DNA from 2 places in the Phormidesmis sp. 146-12 genome. Region 1 is predicted to be linked to the other one. Evidence: riboswitches for the same ligand, from Rfam matches in the RefSeq annotation. Region 1 holds a riboswitch; the other holds the start of a gene.
The links. A riboswitch is a leader RNA that binds a small molecule or an ion and turns the genes downstream of it on or off. The one in region 1 is predicted to bind cyclic di-AMP.

Region 1 (7,986 bases):
TGTTTATCGGCTGGCTGGGTTTTTTCCGACAAGACGCTGATATGTCAAAAGAAGAAAAACAGATGTCTTTAATTGTGTTGACGATCGCGACGCTACTTTGGCCGATCGTTTTACCCTTTGCTTATTTAGAGCTGCTTGGCAAATTCAAAAGAGCTACTAGAACCAATCGTCTATACAAAAATTTATTAGAAACAAACGTCGAAACAAACGTCACAAATTCTCAACTTTGTTAATTAAGAGATTCTCTAGCCAGAAAGCAGTCTCCCAAGAATCTCCACTACCCCAGAGGCTGCTCAAAACATCTGATTAAACTTCCTTTTAAGCTGAGTCTTTAGACAGATATTAATCTAAAATCTTTATGAAATAGTTGTATTTGTAGTCTAGATAACAGACACTAACAAAACATATCTTTTCATAGGACAGGCAGACCTGTAATTTGCGCTGTTATACTGTTAGAGTTTGCGGTTAAATAAACTCAAGCAGAAACGATTTTTGTCTTAAAAGTAGCAGCCTTTTACCATAAAGCTGCACTAGATTGATCAATGAAGGATTCCATAACTCTAAGTTGGATTCTCCTTCATGTGCCGTCAAACCATTATTTGAGTGGGTAGCCTAATCTAAATTTTGGCTCAGTAAATGTTCTGAGTTGCGAATTTGAAGCGGAGGAACCAACCTTTTGGGGCGAATCTTACCCAGATTAAGAGAGACACCTTCCAGTCTTAGCCCGTCAGCTAACTCCGTCGGCAATGGGAGGAGCGCCCAAGACTTGCTACTGTCAGCAACTGTCATTGAGGTCTCCTGGTATCTCAAGCTCGGATTTGTTCTGAGTGTTGAGTTTAGCCCTGACCCACCTCTCGCCTATCCTAATCCTGAGAGGTTTTACTGTGAATATTTTGTCCATGTTGGTGCGGCTTCAAAGCACGCTGGGTCGTTCTGATCTAGTGAATCAAATGGTGCTTTTGCCCAAAGCGCATTCTCTGACCCCAAATTCTAAGCAAGAAATCAATTTGGCGGTTGGCTATTCGGGTTCTCCTTGTAGTCAAACGGCTCTAGACTTGACGCTGTGGATTGCCCATCAGACCCGGCTCGCCACTGGCAAACAAGTCACTGTACAGGTTGTGTATGTCGTCGAAAACAAAACGACTAAGATCCCGGTCTATTGCCCTACAGAAAGCATTCGAGAGGTTGAAAATCGGGTAGATCTGAGAGAGCGCCCATATCCTCGCAAAGCCGATCGTCAGGGTCATCAGACAGCAGTAGTCGAGCTACCCGAACTCAGTGATTTCATCCAACCAATCGGGATGTCGGACGTATTTGAGCAAGCCGATCGCATTCTCTGGCAAGCGCGCTGTCTAGCGGATGAGTGGCGAGGGTCACTAAAGACGCATCTGCGATTTGGCACCGTAGCCGAAGAGTTAAGGTCTGTGGTTCAAGAAGAGTCCGCTTCACTCTTGATTTTGGGTTGTGAAACGACCGCTCATTCACTGATACAGCAGTTGGGTCAGGACTTTCCCTGCCCCATTTTGGGCATTCCTTCAGCGTTGGACAACGATTGAGAAAAGGCTATTCGTCCAATCTTGAACTCTGCAACGTATGAGAGGGTGGAGATAAGAGAATCATGGGAGAGTTATTTTCCCGTCTGATTCTCTCATTTCTGCCCTTAACTGTTTTGAAGCTAGTTGTTTTGAATCTGATTCTGAATTTTATAAGGAGCCTCTCGATTGAGTCGATCGATCTCCTGAGTGGCGGCGATCTTCTGCTGACAGGCTTGAGCGATCGCTTCCATAACTCGCCTAGACACCTCAGTCGGAGACTCATTAGCTTGTGCTGTAATTTTCACATCTGCCTGAGCGTATAGGGATTGACGCTGGGCTGTCAGCGTGTTGAGTCTCGGTTTGAGCGTTTCTGAAGACTGTAGCAGGGGACGGCTGCGATCGTGCTGCAAGCGGTTGTAAAGCTCATCCAGGGGCAAGTCTAGCCAAACGATGACTCCATGCCGCAGATATCCCCAGTTTTCGGGTTTGAGGACAATACCGCCGCCCGTCGCGATCGCAAGTCGAGTGTAAGGAGCTAATTCTGCCAAAACGTTAGTTTCTAGCTGTCGAAACGCTGCTTCACCCGACTCTGCAAAGATTTGAGAAATTGACTGCCCGCTGGCCTGCTCGATGATGGCATCAACATCAAAAAATTGGTAATCAAGTTGGTCTGCCAGCAAGCGTCCGATCGTGGTTTTGCCAACCCCCATCATGCCGATGAGATAGAGATTTACGCCTTTTAACAAAAGAGTTGTCCGTTGATTGAATAAGGGTTCTACACCAGCCTAGCGTTTTTGGAGGATTGAGCGATCGCTGCTTTTGACCAGACGAATTTCGATAGAAGACTTGCTGCATAAATGAATGGGAGCCACTGCAATCAACATGGTTGTCACCCCCGTCTTGACTGACCTGCTCTACACGCACATCTTGCTTACAAAGCGGCCACCTATCACAACACGATCGAGAGCCTGGAGAGAATGTGGCTGCGATCGAAGTCCCGGTAGATAGTTAGTTTAGCGAACTCAAAAGATTTAGCTAACTGTCAAAAATACGGTCAAGAACACAGTGGAAGAATTAGCATTTCTCAAGCGATAGAAGCGATTCTTTCATCCCTCATCGTCCTCATTTTGGTCGAGATTGCGGTTTGGCGGAATGATCACCCGGTAGTCAGCATCCACCACAGAGTCAGGCGCAGCAGGGCGAGTCGCTTTAGGGTCGCGGTAGCTGTAAGAGTAGGATGAGCGAGTCTCAGAGTCAGGGGACGGAGAAGCGGAGGTGCGTTTGCGGTCTTTTGGTTCGTCTTCCCAGCTTGAATCGTCGTCAAACCAATCTGAAGCGTCTTCCTCCCAGTCTGATGATTTGTTGGCAGCTTGGGGCGTGGGTTCTGAAGCAGGGGACTGCGTGTAGGAATAAGCTCTAGCGGAAGACTGATCAAACGATCGCGCCTTTTTTCGTCCTTTGCGTTGAGCGGTGAAGCCTGTCAGCCGAAACAAAATCGAAATGACAAGGGTGGTGACAATGCCTGCCGCAATCGCGCCCAAAATCCATAGCGACAAGGGAAATGCAGGCGATCGAATGCCCAAAAAGACAAGCTGCATCGACGGTGCCCAGTTGGGCAACACAAACAGCAGCAACAGGACGGCAATTCCGAGCAGCAGGATGAGACGAAGAAGAGGCATAGTTTTTGAGTCTTGAGTTGTGAGCGTTGAGTTTTGAGGTGGGCAAATTCAAATCTCAAAACTGAGAACTCATTGTTGATCCTAGCCTTCTTTCCAGCGATCGATAGGAACGCAGTCAATTTCTAACTGATCCAACGCACGGGCGACGACAAAATCGACGAGATCTTCGATCGTCTGAGGGTTGTGATACCACGCCGGGATCGCGGGTACAATCCGGGTTCCCGCTTCTGCGAGGGTGGTCAGATTGCGAAGATGAATCAGGCTAAACGGCGTTTCGCGCGGCACAATCACCAGCCTGCGACCTTCTTTAAGCTGCACATCAGCCGATCGCTCCAGCAAATCAGAACTCAATCCGACTGCCAATTTTGCCACGGTACTCATACTACAGGGAATCACCAGCATCCCTACCGTACGAAATGAGCCACTGGCGATATTAGCACCGACATTAGTAGCTGAGTGACAGGTCAGTTGGCCGCCAAGCTCGACTCCACACTGCTGCCGCCAAAATTCCTCTTGTTGCAGAGGGTCAGCAGGCATCCGAATATTTTTCTCAGCTTGCCAGACCATATAGGTTGCTTTAGAAGCGACAAGCTCGATCGTATACTCCGCCTCTAGCAAATACTTGAGCGCACGAACGGCATATATCAGCCCAGAAGCTCCCGAAATGCCCAAAATAAGCGGACGAGAAGAATTAGAAGGCACAGAAGACGCTCATTGATTTTAAGTTCGGATTTTGAATCTAACATTCTGAGCAGTTTTTACACTTAAACCCAAAACTCAATACTCAAAATCTTCCTTATTGTCTTCCTTATTATTCCTCACTATCGAGTTCTTGATCGAGGGCGTTGTCTTCACCTTCGAGATCTTCTTCGCTGGCTTCGCTGCCTCCGCCTACAGCAATCAGGTCAATCTGCTGACGGTAATAATCGACACTCTTGACCTGCACTTCGATCCGATCGCCCAGTCGATACTGTTTGCGATTTTTGCGTCCGACGAGGGTTTGTTGGCGCGATCGAAACTCATACCAGTCATCCTTAAGCGAACTGACATGAACCAGCCCCTCGACCAAGAGTTCTTCGATCTCAACAAACAAGCCGTAGGATTGAACTCCCGTAATCAGCCCGTGGAAGATCTCGCCCGTGCGTTCTTTCATCAGTTCGGCTTTTTTCAGCCCTTCCAAGTCGTTTTCGGCATCCTGGGCGATTTTTTCGCGTTCGCTCAGATGCACCACCACGGCTGAAAAATGGCTCTCTAACTCTTGATGAATTTCGGTGGGCAATACGTTCCAGGTGATTTGTCCGTGACTGGAGCTATGACGCAGATGGACGCTTTCTTTGGCACGAGTAGAGCGACGATCGCGCCCGTCTTCAAACAAAGCATGGAGGGCCCGATGCACCAGCAAATCAGGGTAGCGCCGAACGGGAGACGTAAAGTGAGTGTATCCCTGCTCTAAAGACAGCCCAAAGTGCGATTTTGGAGTCGTGCTATAAAAAGCAGGTTTGAGCGTGGACAACAGCAGATAAGTTAGTACTCGTTCTGACTCAGATTCTGCAAATTTGTGGGTTAGATTTTGATAGTCCTGCGGATGCACTTCATCTTCCTGTTCTAGCTTTAGGTCAATGCCCATGCTGACGGCTAGCTTGATCAGTTCTTGTACGTCGTCTGGGTCGGGCGTGGGGTGGACGCGATAGACAGCAGGAACTTCTAAAGCGTGAAGGTGAGTTGCGACGGTCTGATTGGTCAACAGCATCAACTCAACAATCATCGAGTGAATGGGCAACGTCGAAGAAACGACTACCGCTCCTAAAGATCCTTCGTCGTCGTAGTGAAACTTGCTAAATGTGTACTTATCAGCTTCTTCAGGGGCTTCTGACCCATCGGGACGAGCGTAAATTTTTTCGGGCAGATTGAGTTCAAAGGCTCCTCGCTGGCGGCGCTGCTCTTTGATGGCGTGGCTCAACTCTGACAAGTGAGACAGCATTTCAAAGATTGGCTCAAATTCTTGAACTTCTTCGGTGTGCTGCTTGGCGAGAATCAATTCTGCCTGGTGATAGCTGAGTTGATAGTTGATCTGAATCACCGTCGGCTGAATTTCAAACTCAATCACTTGCCCGTCTGTGTTTAACGTCAGCACGACCGAAATCGCCAATCGATCTTTTCCGGGCTGTAGCGAACAGAGGTTGTCAGTGAGTTGCTCAGGCAGCATGGGCAGCACCAATTCGCCCAAATAGACCGAAACGCCACGTCTTTGAGCTTCACGATCGACCGATCCGCCCGCCTCAACATAGTGGGCCACATCGGCAATATGAATGCCTAACTGCCAGTTGCCGTCATCGGTGCGATCGAGCGTAATCGCATCATCGGCACTATCGGTCGCCTGCGCTTTGATCGTAACCGTCGTCAACCCACGCAGATCCAGCCTTTTTTTCAGTTCGACTTTGCTAATTTTGGCGGATAGTCCTTTTGTGGCGGCCAAAACATGGTCGGGGAAAGCCCGCGGTAAGTCATGTTTGCAGCAAACGATATCGATGTCGGCCGCTTCAGAATCGGGGCCGAGAATTTTGGCGACTTTGCCGATCGGGGCATGTTGCCCCAATGGATAGCGCTGCACTTCGACATGCACCAGGTTATCGATCGCGTCTTCTAGGTGATTGCCGTTTTCTCTAAGATCCAACTCAAATAAGAGACGATCGTCCAAGGGCACAGCCCGATAGTCTCCAGAATCCGCTTTCTTGAGCCGAGCCAGCACCGAAGGATTTGCCCTTTCTAAAATTAACCGAACTTCACCTTCAGGACTGCGGCGACGACTGCCTTCTTTGGTCACACGCACCAATACACGATCGCCGTTCCAGGCATGATTTAGCTGGCTTTCGCGAATGTAAATATCTTCTGACCCTTCGATATCTTGAATTGCAAAACAAAAGCCCTTACTCGAACAGCGCAGCTTACCTTCGACCACGCCGTCTTCGGTGACTCGACGATATTTGCCTCGCTCTTTCACCAAAATGCCGACTTTTTCCAGGGCATCTAGCGTAATCTGCAATCTGCGGAGACTGGCTTCGTTGAGACACTCTAATTTTTTCTCTAGAGCTTTGGGGGCGACCAGCTTATCTTCTGTAAAATTTGCCAGCAGTTCGGCGATCGAGAATTCCATGCAGCGATATGTCCTCGTAATCTTCTGTTCGTTCGTGCGTTTCGCGCTTCCACAGGGTCAAGTCAACCCCCTTTCACTCAACGCAAAAAGGCACTTGCCTGTGTGGTTTCCCCGTTGGGCAGTGGGGAGTCTGCGGTTTTCAGCCGTCACAGCCCGATCGCAGTCAGTTGACCCAAGCTCACCCAATTGCTCAGTTCATTGTCTCGAATGACAATTCTAGAGACCTCTCCTCTCAAAGCGTGTTGGATGTCTCTGCGAAGTGTCGCACACTCAGGTCGCTTGTCTGCCCACGATCGGTCACCTAAGTTAACCCAAAAAGGTCATTCTAACGATCTTCACTCAGGTTTTTCAGATAGGCGCTATTTTCAATACTGTCATGAAAAGGGGCACGATCGCCACAAGAAGTAGGGATGAAGGAGAACTTCGTTCCTTACCTCTGCCCCGTCACGATGTAAGCAACTCGCTTTCCAATATTAGTGGCGTGGTCGGCCATGCGTTCCAAGTGGCGAATCAAGAGCACTAAAAGAACGATCGGTTCTACAACGCCTTGGATGTCAGACTGATGTGCCAGGACAGTATAAAGATTTTCGTAGTCTGAATCGACCGCATCATCCTTGAGTTTCACCTCTAGCCCAGACTCCGCATCTAAATTAGATAACGCAGCCAAACTCATCGCTAACATGGCCCGACAGCGATCGAACATCATCCGAATTTCGCCCATGTGAGGAGAAACTGGGTAAGGAAATAAGCGAACGGCCACATCTCCCAAGTTTTTGGCGTAGTCTCCGATGCGCTCTAAGTCACGGACAAGCTGCATCAGGGCACTCAGCAGCCGCAAATCTTGAGCCACAGGAGACTGAAGGGCGATTAAATTAACACATTCCAACTCGATCTGTTTGTAGAGGCGATCGATTTGCTTGTCCTGAATCCTAATTCGCTGGGGCGCATCTAAATCTTGCTCAAACAAAGCCTGCCTCGCTAAGCAACAAGAATTCTCAACAAGCGCCCCCATTCTCAACACATCTCGCTGAATGCGCTTAAGCTGACGTTCAAAATTGATCCGAAGTGGTTCTTGACTTTCCAAAGCTTTTTTATAAATCATTTCATAAGAGACAATAAAGGCTGATCCGGTTATTAGAACTCCTCTTAAGTGACCCACTATAGCAAGACTTTTTGGCGAGGTCAGGTATCGAGCAGAACCTTTGAGATTAACTTTTTAGATTTAATTTAAAGAAAAGGTGATCACAATCTGAGATAATCCATTACTTTATAATTTCTCACACAGAGCAACTTTCAAATTCTCTCTTGAGAGGGATAGTTGAGGCTGTGACCAGAGAGTGTCGAGTCCCCTACCACCTAGAATGGACATGAATGCAACCCATCTGATTTCTAACATCGATCGCTCGACCACTATGTATTCGTCTACACCGCAAGATGACTCGCTGAACCCTGCTATGTTTGCCCTGCGTGAAGCGCTGCCTGCGGAACTGCACCAATCCACGAGTCACAGTTTGTTTGCTCAACTCCGCAGCCGTTATCCGACAGGTGCCCTCAGTTCTGAGCTAGTCCAGGTTCATGAAGGTCAGTTTGTCGTCCGTGCTTTGGTACAAGTGGGCGG
Region 2 (7,986 bases), on a different contig from region 1:
CCGTCGATTTCACGCCAAAATAATAGAAGAAGTCCTCCATTTCCCAGGCAAAATGACCACTCATTGAATAAGCTCTGTGAATACAACACTCAAAACTCATCCAGTTTGGCAAAACTTCACTCAAGCTCTAGCACAAATCGATCCAAATCAAATCGCACACCAACATCTACAAGATTGCCAAGCTGAAATTCACGGCTATTGGGACGAAAACGATCGACCTTACGAAACGATTCGATTTAAACAACTGCCTACTCCTCAACTGATTAGCAGTTCTCTAGGCGTAACTCCAAATCAAACAGAAACCGCGCATTGGCTTCAACTTAGATATTTACTCCTCGTTCCTACAGGCTTACCTGTGGGCGAGTTACTTCTAGTTCTAGACGACAGCCTAGAAGTAATCGATGAGAACTGGGTGATCGATGTTCACTCGCCTCATGTTGTTGCGATCGCTGATCCAAATTGATGCCAGCGCTCAACCATTTCCAGATAGCGAGATCGTAGCCGTTTCTAGCACGTTGAAATTAGACCATTATTGTGAGAGCGGTGTTATGAACCTTCAGGTTGTCTCTCAATCCTCACCCGATTTCACCTTACACATTTTGCTAAAGCAGCAAGTCATATCTGGGCAAACGTTCTAGCTCAACCAAACTGTACAGTCGAGCGATCGCTATTCGCAAGCCCGCACCTATCACCAATTAGGACTGTTAGCAGAAGCGGAGGGAAATGCTGCGGAGGCGAGAGCTTGTTTGCAAACCGCAATGGAAATCTTTACGGAGTTTGGCGATGAGTATTCTATGGCGATCACCCAACGGAACCTTGATCGATTGTCGGAGTGAATGCGATCTGCCTAATTTGGAAGTGCGATCGTTCTTCCTTTCCTGCCCGCAAGCCTCCTCACAGTGACCACAATTCTTGAAAATCACGATCAAATCGAGTTTGCAGCCGATCGCCGTGAAGTACTTTATTGGGCAACCATTCCAATGTGAGCGGCGACGATTTGCCAGGTTCCGTTAGAAGAGACGGCCCAGACGCGGGTAAAACGAAAGTCACCGTTTGCGGGATTGCTATTGTAGGTGCCAACTATTTGCATTCTGACGAAGACGATCGCCACTTCTCCATACAGTCGAATCTGCCGTTCGGAAGGGGTTAGCTCGTAGATCTTAATCAAGCCAGATTTGTGTGCAGCGAGATCGTCTTGTTTGCTAATGATTTCTCCGAGATGACTGGTGGCGACGAGTTCAGGGGCGAGTAGTTCATCCAAGACGCTGACATCAGAAGCCAACATTGCCAGTCTAAGCCGTTCTTCGGCCTCAATAACTTGAGTTTCAACTGTTTTATTCATCGTGTCACCCTGATAAACCAAAGTACTTCTGATATTCACTATCCTCCAGCTTTGTCCATGCACCCTACGACAAAAGATGGATTGATACATTTGGCGGAGAATGGTAGAGTCTTTAAAAGTCAAATCGGTCAGCTTAATCTGGTGAGTTTCTAGCAAGTAACTTACTGGAGCGGAGGAACCAAAACATCGGGGCTTATCTTCTGTGAAAGGTCGATCGCAAACGATTCAAACTTGAGTCGGCGACCAATACCAGAGAAGGGCATCTCTCAGCCCTCGCCCGTCAGCTAACTCCGTCGGCATTTGAGAGAGGACTGTAGAGTTTCAGCATTTTGCTTTAGGCTCATCAGTGTCTCTAATTTAGGTCGAACATTTAGTTTGAGTCTTTGAGCTTGAGGTGTTGACGATGATCCTTCAGCTAAACTTGGCTGCGATCGTGGCCGTTGCGAGTCAGACTACTTGGCGAAAAGTGCGTCCCGCGATCGCTCAAGAAGCGGTGTGGTTGCCTGCGATCGGGTTTTTGGGTGTGATTGTGCTGTGGTGGGCGATCGCGCTGTTCAAACACGACGTGATGCCGACTCCGCCAGAAGCGTTAATGGCAAACTTAGATTTCATTTTGCATCCCTTTTATCGGCGTGGGCCGGGGGACTTGGGAATTGGCTGGCTCCTGTTGGCGAGTTTGCGGCGGGTGTTGATTGGCTTTGGTTTGGGGGCGTTCGTCGCGATTCCGATCGGCTTTCTGATTGGTATGTCTAGACGAGCGATGTTGGCGTTGAATCCAGTGATTCAGATCTTTAAACCAGTGTCTCCATTGGCGTGGCTCCCGATCGCGTTAGCAATTTTCAATTTGGCTGATCCCTCTGCAATTTTTGTAATCTTTATCACGTCACTTTGGGCAACGATTATCAATACCGCGCTTGGTGTTTCTAGCGTTCCACAAGATTATTTAGACGTAGCGAAAGTGTTAGAAATGCCGCGTTGGAGACGAATCACCAGGATTATTTTGCCTGCTGCGTTGCCATACATTTTTAGTGGTTTACGAATTAGTTTGGGTGTGGCGTGGCTGGTCATTGTAGCAGTCGAGATGTTGACAGGTGGCATAGGAATTGGCTTTTTTGTCTGGGATGAATGGAGCCGCCTCAACTTAAGTTCAGTGTTTTTAGCCGTTCTAGTGATTGGTCTAACAGGATTGCTCCTAGACTTTGCCATCACCCAACTCGAAGCGTTTGTCACTCGTCAGCGGCGATCGACCTGAAAAAGCTTTAAGTTCTCCGCCAAACCCAGGTGAATTCAATCTTTTCACTAATTCAATCTCTTCACTGCGGTTATGAGAGAAGCCCCCAAATCCTCCACCCGTCAGGGACTTTGAACTAGAACCCTTATCTGAAAGTCCCCCAAAATGGGAAGTTGGGGGGCAGAAGCGCTGAACACCGAAGCGAAAAAACTTAATCGAAATCCCGTTAAACCAAACATCCCTCACCCCTCATCCCTCATCCCTCCTTTCCTTCCCCGCTATGACTCAAGATTTTTGGACGCGACGGAAGTTTATACAACAAATGGGCGGAACGGCCACCGGACTCGCATTATCCTCTTGTGCGATCGATGCCAATCGTGCCCCTCAGTCTCTTTCTCAAGCGGCTTTAGCGATTGACCAGATCATCAAGCCCGAAAGTTTGGAGAAGCCAAATCTAACGATCGGATACGTTCCCGTCAATGACTGTGCGCCGTTTGCGATCGCCTGGGAGAAAGGCTTTTTTCATAAGTACGGTCTTAACGTCAAACTCAGTCGAGAAGCCAGTTGGGCCACTTCTCGCGACGGCATTATCTTTGGACGATTGGATGCATCGCCTGTGGTGTCTGGTGCCGTAGTCAATGCTCGAATGGGAGCAGAAGGGGCCCGACATGCCCCACTTTGTGCCGCAATGACGATTCATCGACACGGCAACGCAATGACCATGAATCGAGCGATGTGGGAGTCTGGCCTGCGTCCCTGGTTTGAATACAATGGCGACTTGGAGGCCTTTGGACGAGATTTTCGGCGCTATTTTGACAACTTGCCGTCTGAAAAACGAGTCTGGGCGGTGGTTCTCAGTTCTGCAATTTATGAATACTTTGTGCGCTATTTGTCGGCGGCGGCGGGAGTCAATCCGATTCAGGAGTTTCGCGTCATGATTGTGCCTCCGCCTCAGATGGTGGTGAATGTTCGCATCGGGGCAATGCAGGCTTATATGGTGGCCGAACCCTGGAACACACGCGCCATTTCAGGCAATGAAGGAATCGGCTTCACGTTTGCTCAGGGTAAAGAAATCTGGCACGGACACCCCGATCGCCTTCTCTGTGTCACGCAGTCTTTTATTGATGAGAATCCCAAAACCTATCGATCGCTGCTCAAAGCCATGATCGAAGCCTGTCGCTACTGTGGCGATCCCAACAATCGAGAAGAGGTCGCCAAAATCATTTCTGCGCGATCGTTCACCGGGGCAAAACTCAACCTGACTCGACCTGCGATCGTCGGTGACTATAACTACGGCGGATTCGATGGCAAAGATCGCACCGTGAAGGCAGACGACACGACTGTTTTCTTCGACCTTCCCTCAAATGTGCCGCAAGTGCCGAATGCTCACTCGACGTTTATATGGCGATCGCACAGCATTTGGCTAATGACGCAAGCTGCCCGCTGGGGACAAATTAAGGAAATTCCTGCCAATGCTCACGAAGTCGCTGAGAAGTCCTGGAAGACTGAAATCTATCGAGAAGTCGCGGCTGACCTGGGAATTGCTTGTCCCACTGATGATTACAAGATCGAGCCTGCGGAAGTTTTTATCGACCAGAAAGCGTTTGATCCCAGTGATCCGGTTCGCTATTTGGAGAGTTTTGAGATTCGAGCCAATGCTCCTACCAAGATTTATCTAGCGTGAATTGGATGGAATTTTTCGCTTTGTTCTTCAGCGTCTCTGTCCCCCAACCCCCCATTCTGGGGACTTAAAGACAAGAGTTCTAATTCAAAGTCCCTCACTCGTGGGGGATTTAGGGGGCAGAAACCTCAAACAACGAAGCGCAAGAATTCTATAGAACTGACCCATAGAACTGACCTTTGAACTGACATCCATTGAGCCGGGAACCGATTCGCTAATTACAAAGTTCTCACCCAGGAGATTTATCATGAGTCAATCGATACCGACGATCGACATGCCTGACACCAACGCTCATCCAACCGGATTTTTAGAAATCGAGAACCTGCACAAGTCTTATAAGGCTCCCAATGGGGGCGAGTCGGTTGTGCTGAAGGGGATTAATCTGACGATCGGGCAGGATGAATATATTTCGATTATTGGTCACTCTGGCTGTGGTAAATCGACGCTGCTCAAGATTGTGGCGGGGCTGGAGAAATCGACTTCTGGATCGGTGAAACTCGACGGACGAGAGATTCGCAAGCCGGGAGCCGAGCGGATGATGGTGTTTCAAAACTATTCGCTGTTACCGTGGTTGACCGTTCGAGAAAACATTCGGTTAGCAGTCGATGAAGTGTTGAAGGATCTGTCTGCGGGTGACAAAAAGCAGATTGTGAATGAACACTTGGTGATGGTGAATCTGACGGCGGCGGCGGACAAATACCCGGATCAGATTTCGGGCGGGATGAAGCAGCGAGTGGGGATTGCGCGGGCGTTGGCGATTCGTCCCAAGATGTTGCTGATGGATGAGCCGTTTGGGGCGTTGGATGCGTTGACTCGCGGCAAACTTCAGCGTCAGGTTCTCGAAATCTGGGAGAGCCACCGTCAGGCGGTGATGATGATTACTCACGATGTCGATGAGGCGATTTATATGTCCGATCGCATCGTTCTCATGACCAACGGGCCAGCGGCGACGATCGGTGAAATTCTAGAGGTGCCATTTAAGCATCCCCGCGATCGCCAGCAGCTTCGAGAGTCGCCTGAATACTATGACCTTCGCAATCATGCGCTCAATTTTCTCGATCGACACTTTGGCAGCGATGAATGAGCCTCTGATACAATTCATTCACGTTCAAGATGATGAGGAGCTATGACGCAACCGGATTTTACGATCGGCATTCAGTATGAACTCAGACAGTTGGCAACGGCCACAACAGAGCTTGCTGAAAAGATTGATCACCTGACGGGTCGAATGGACGAACGGCTAGATCGTCTGACTGAGGTGGTGACAACTGGCTTTGAAGAACTCAAGCAAATCACTCAACAGCAGGCTGATACGGCTCGAATGCAGATGGAAAATTCACGAATGCAAGCTGAGAGTATCAATCGTCTGATCGCACTGCTAGAGCGCAAAGAGGGAAATTAAAAGAAATAACGTGTTATGGGTATTCAATATGAACTCAGACAGTTAGCAACGGCCACAACAGAGCTTGGTGAAAAGATTGATCACCTGATGGATCGAATGGATAAACGGCTCGATCGTCTGACTGAATTGGTAACAACTGGCTTCACCGAACTCAAGAAAATCACTCAACAGCAAGCTGACACGGCTCGAATGCAGGCTGAAAGTGTCGATCGATTGGTTGCTCTACTAGAGCGCAGAGATACGTAAGTTTTAAGTTTGAGATCTCTAGTTCAAAGTCCCCCAATTTTGGGGGATTTAGGGGGCTGCCCAGATCTGTAGCCACAGCAAAATTTTGTCGAATTCACATTAAGGCTGGCTGTCGGTGGGTGCCCACGGGCCGATGATGGGTTCGCCCTGGGTTTCTTTGTGGGCGAGTTGTTGGTTGAGGTCGAGAAGTTTGGTCAAAATGTCGTCGGTTTTGCTGAAGCCGTATGCTTTGAGAACGAGAGCGTCAAGTTGGGTGTGATGTTTGGCGAGTTGGCTGCTGGGTTCGTGAAACCATTGGTTATATAGCTGAGTGATGCCCCATTGTTTTTTCTCCATCTGTTGGATGCGGTATTCATGAAGAGTGAGCGCTGCATTGCGAATTTGCTCAATTAGCTTTGCGCTGGGCGATTGCGGAAATGGAAACGTTTCAAAGCAAGTTGTTGGAGTGTATGCAATGTCAGCTTTGAGGGTTGATTTTTGTGTATCCATCCAAGTGCGATGAACATTAGAAGTTAGAATACCAAGAACATAGAAGTCATTAGATGTGAAAACAACTGATTTTTCACCAGGCAGCCAAGTACTGGGAACGGATATAAAAACAGCCCATTTGGAAACTCGTGGAACTGCAAAATAATGCGACAGCCCAGCAATAGCGTTTCTTAGCGGTTTGTTATTTCGTCGATACTGCCACCAGCGCTCTTTCAAAAAGGCTTCCCGGCTCTTAGCGCGCTCTGGCTTGACGTAGTTTCTTATATATTCAAACGGAAGTTTATAGCTGCTTGCATCTTCAATAGACATATCATCAAAATCAATAATCCAGCGATCGGGCTTTCCTTGTGGTTCCTGCGCCAGATTCGCGCCCATTGAGAACCTTTTTAGCACTACCTGATTACTCGGCTCCTTATCAAGCCATACTTTAGCAGTATTTTCATCAATAAAGAAACCTTTACCATTTGGTTCTACACCTCTAAAAAGTTGATTGAGATTAACTGATAGCTGTATAGCTCTTGAAACATCAACTCCTGATTTAAGGCTAGAGCTAATAACTTTAACCACTTGATTATCTAAATGTAGAACATGAGGTTTTTGCTTCATCCAGTTCACCAAACTGACATGAACTTTTGCTTCTCCTGACCAAGGCTGGCTAGAAATTGCATCGTGAATGTATCCTCCATTTTGAACAATGTAATCAAGCGAAGCATTTCGACTTTTTCCTTGACTGATTGAGTTAGTTCCAACTAATCCTGCTCTACCATCTTCTTTCAAATGCTCGTGAGCTAGGCGAAACCAATATGTTGCGAAATCAACTTGCTGGTTTTTCAATATAGAGAACTTTTTGAACATACGATCTACATAGTCATCGCCTAAATTCTGTCTCATTCGTGCCCCACCCAAAAACGGCGGATTTCCGATGATCGCATCTGCTTTTTCCCACTCGCTAAATAGGGCATCTTTGCAGACAATATTTTGATCCAACGTATCCAACGGTAAAGCAGGCTCAAACAAACCCAATTTATCAATGGCAATCTTCCGCCCGATCATCATCGTCACCCGCGCCAACTGCACCGCAAACGAGTTAGTATCCATCCCAAAAAACTGATTAGGAGTCACATAGCCGATCGCCATTTGCCCCGTATCCGATCGCTTCCGTTCTGCAATCTTGTCAATCAACAGCTTCTCCATCCGCTTCAATTCCTGATACGCTACATACAAAAAATTGCCCGATCCACACGCCGGATCAAGCACCCGATAAGCCTGCAACTCAAGCTGAAGCGCATTCAACTCAGCAATAGACCCCGCCCCATTAATCCGCTCTTCCCAAAAATCACTAATTGTCGGCCTGACAATCTGCCGAATATCGACCTCACTCGTAAAGTGAATCCCATGTGCATGACGCTTTGACTGATCGATCGCCCCCTCAAAAATGTTGCCAAAAATCGACGGACGTACATAAGTCCAGTTGTCTCGCGCACAGACATCCAAAAACTTCAACTCCTCATGCGTTAGCTCGATCGGGTCAACGATCGCAAACAATCCACCATTAAAATAATCGACCCCTTGATAGCGTCCCGCAGGCGTTTTGC

Region 2: linked by a shared signal. The riboswitch ahead of ntrB (nitrate ABC transporter permease) and the one ahead of ACKFKF_RS08650 (universal stress protein) in region 1 are both predicted to bind cyclic di-AMP.

The regions. Positions count from the first base shown of each region.
Region 1 is NZ_JBJPHS010000014.1:1,527-9,512, reverse strand. It holds gene ACKFKF_RS08655 (hypothetical protein) at 1-233, shown strand, start outside; cyclic di-AMP (ydaO/yuaA leader) riboswitch at 630-758, shown strand; gene ACKFKF_RS08650 (universal stress protein) at 885-1,556, shown strand; gene ACKFKF_RS08645 (shikimate kinase) at 1,676-2,281, opposite strand; gene ACKFKF_RS08640 (hypothetical protein) at 2,642-3,214, opposite strand; gene ACKFKF_RS08635 (flavin prenyltransferase UbiX) at 3,296-3,916, opposite strand; gene ACKFKF_RS08630 (ribonuclease R family protein) at 4,026-6,368, opposite strand; gene phoU (phosphate signaling complex protein PhoU) at 6,799-7,470, opposite strand; gene ACKFKF_RS08620 (hypothetical protein) at 7,736-7,986, shown strand, end outside.
Region 2 is NZ_JBJPHS010000001.1:245,914-253,899, forward strand. It holds gene ACKFKF_RS01035 (hypothetical protein) at 1-67, shown strand, start outside; gene ACKFKF_RS01040 (hypothetical protein) at 77-463, shown strand; partial or broken gene ACKFKF_RS01045 (hypothetical protein) at 687-836, shown strand; gene ACKFKF_RS01050 (nuclear transport factor 2 family protein) at 962-1,342, opposite strand; cyclic di-AMP (ydaO/yuaA leader) riboswitch at 1,463-1,656, shown strand; gene ntrB (nitrate ABC transporter permease) at 1,746-2,594, shown strand; gene ACKFKF_RS01060 (ABC transporter substrate-binding protein) at 2,854-4,257, shown strand; gene ACKFKF_RS01065 (ABC transporter ATP-binding protein) at 4,502-5,338, shown strand; gene ACKFKF_RS01070 (hypothetical protein) at 5,381-5,656, shown strand; gene ACKFKF_RS01075 (hypothetical protein) at 5,672-5,902, shown strand; gene ACKFKF_RS01080 (DNA methyltransferase) at 6,002-7,986, opposite strand, start outside.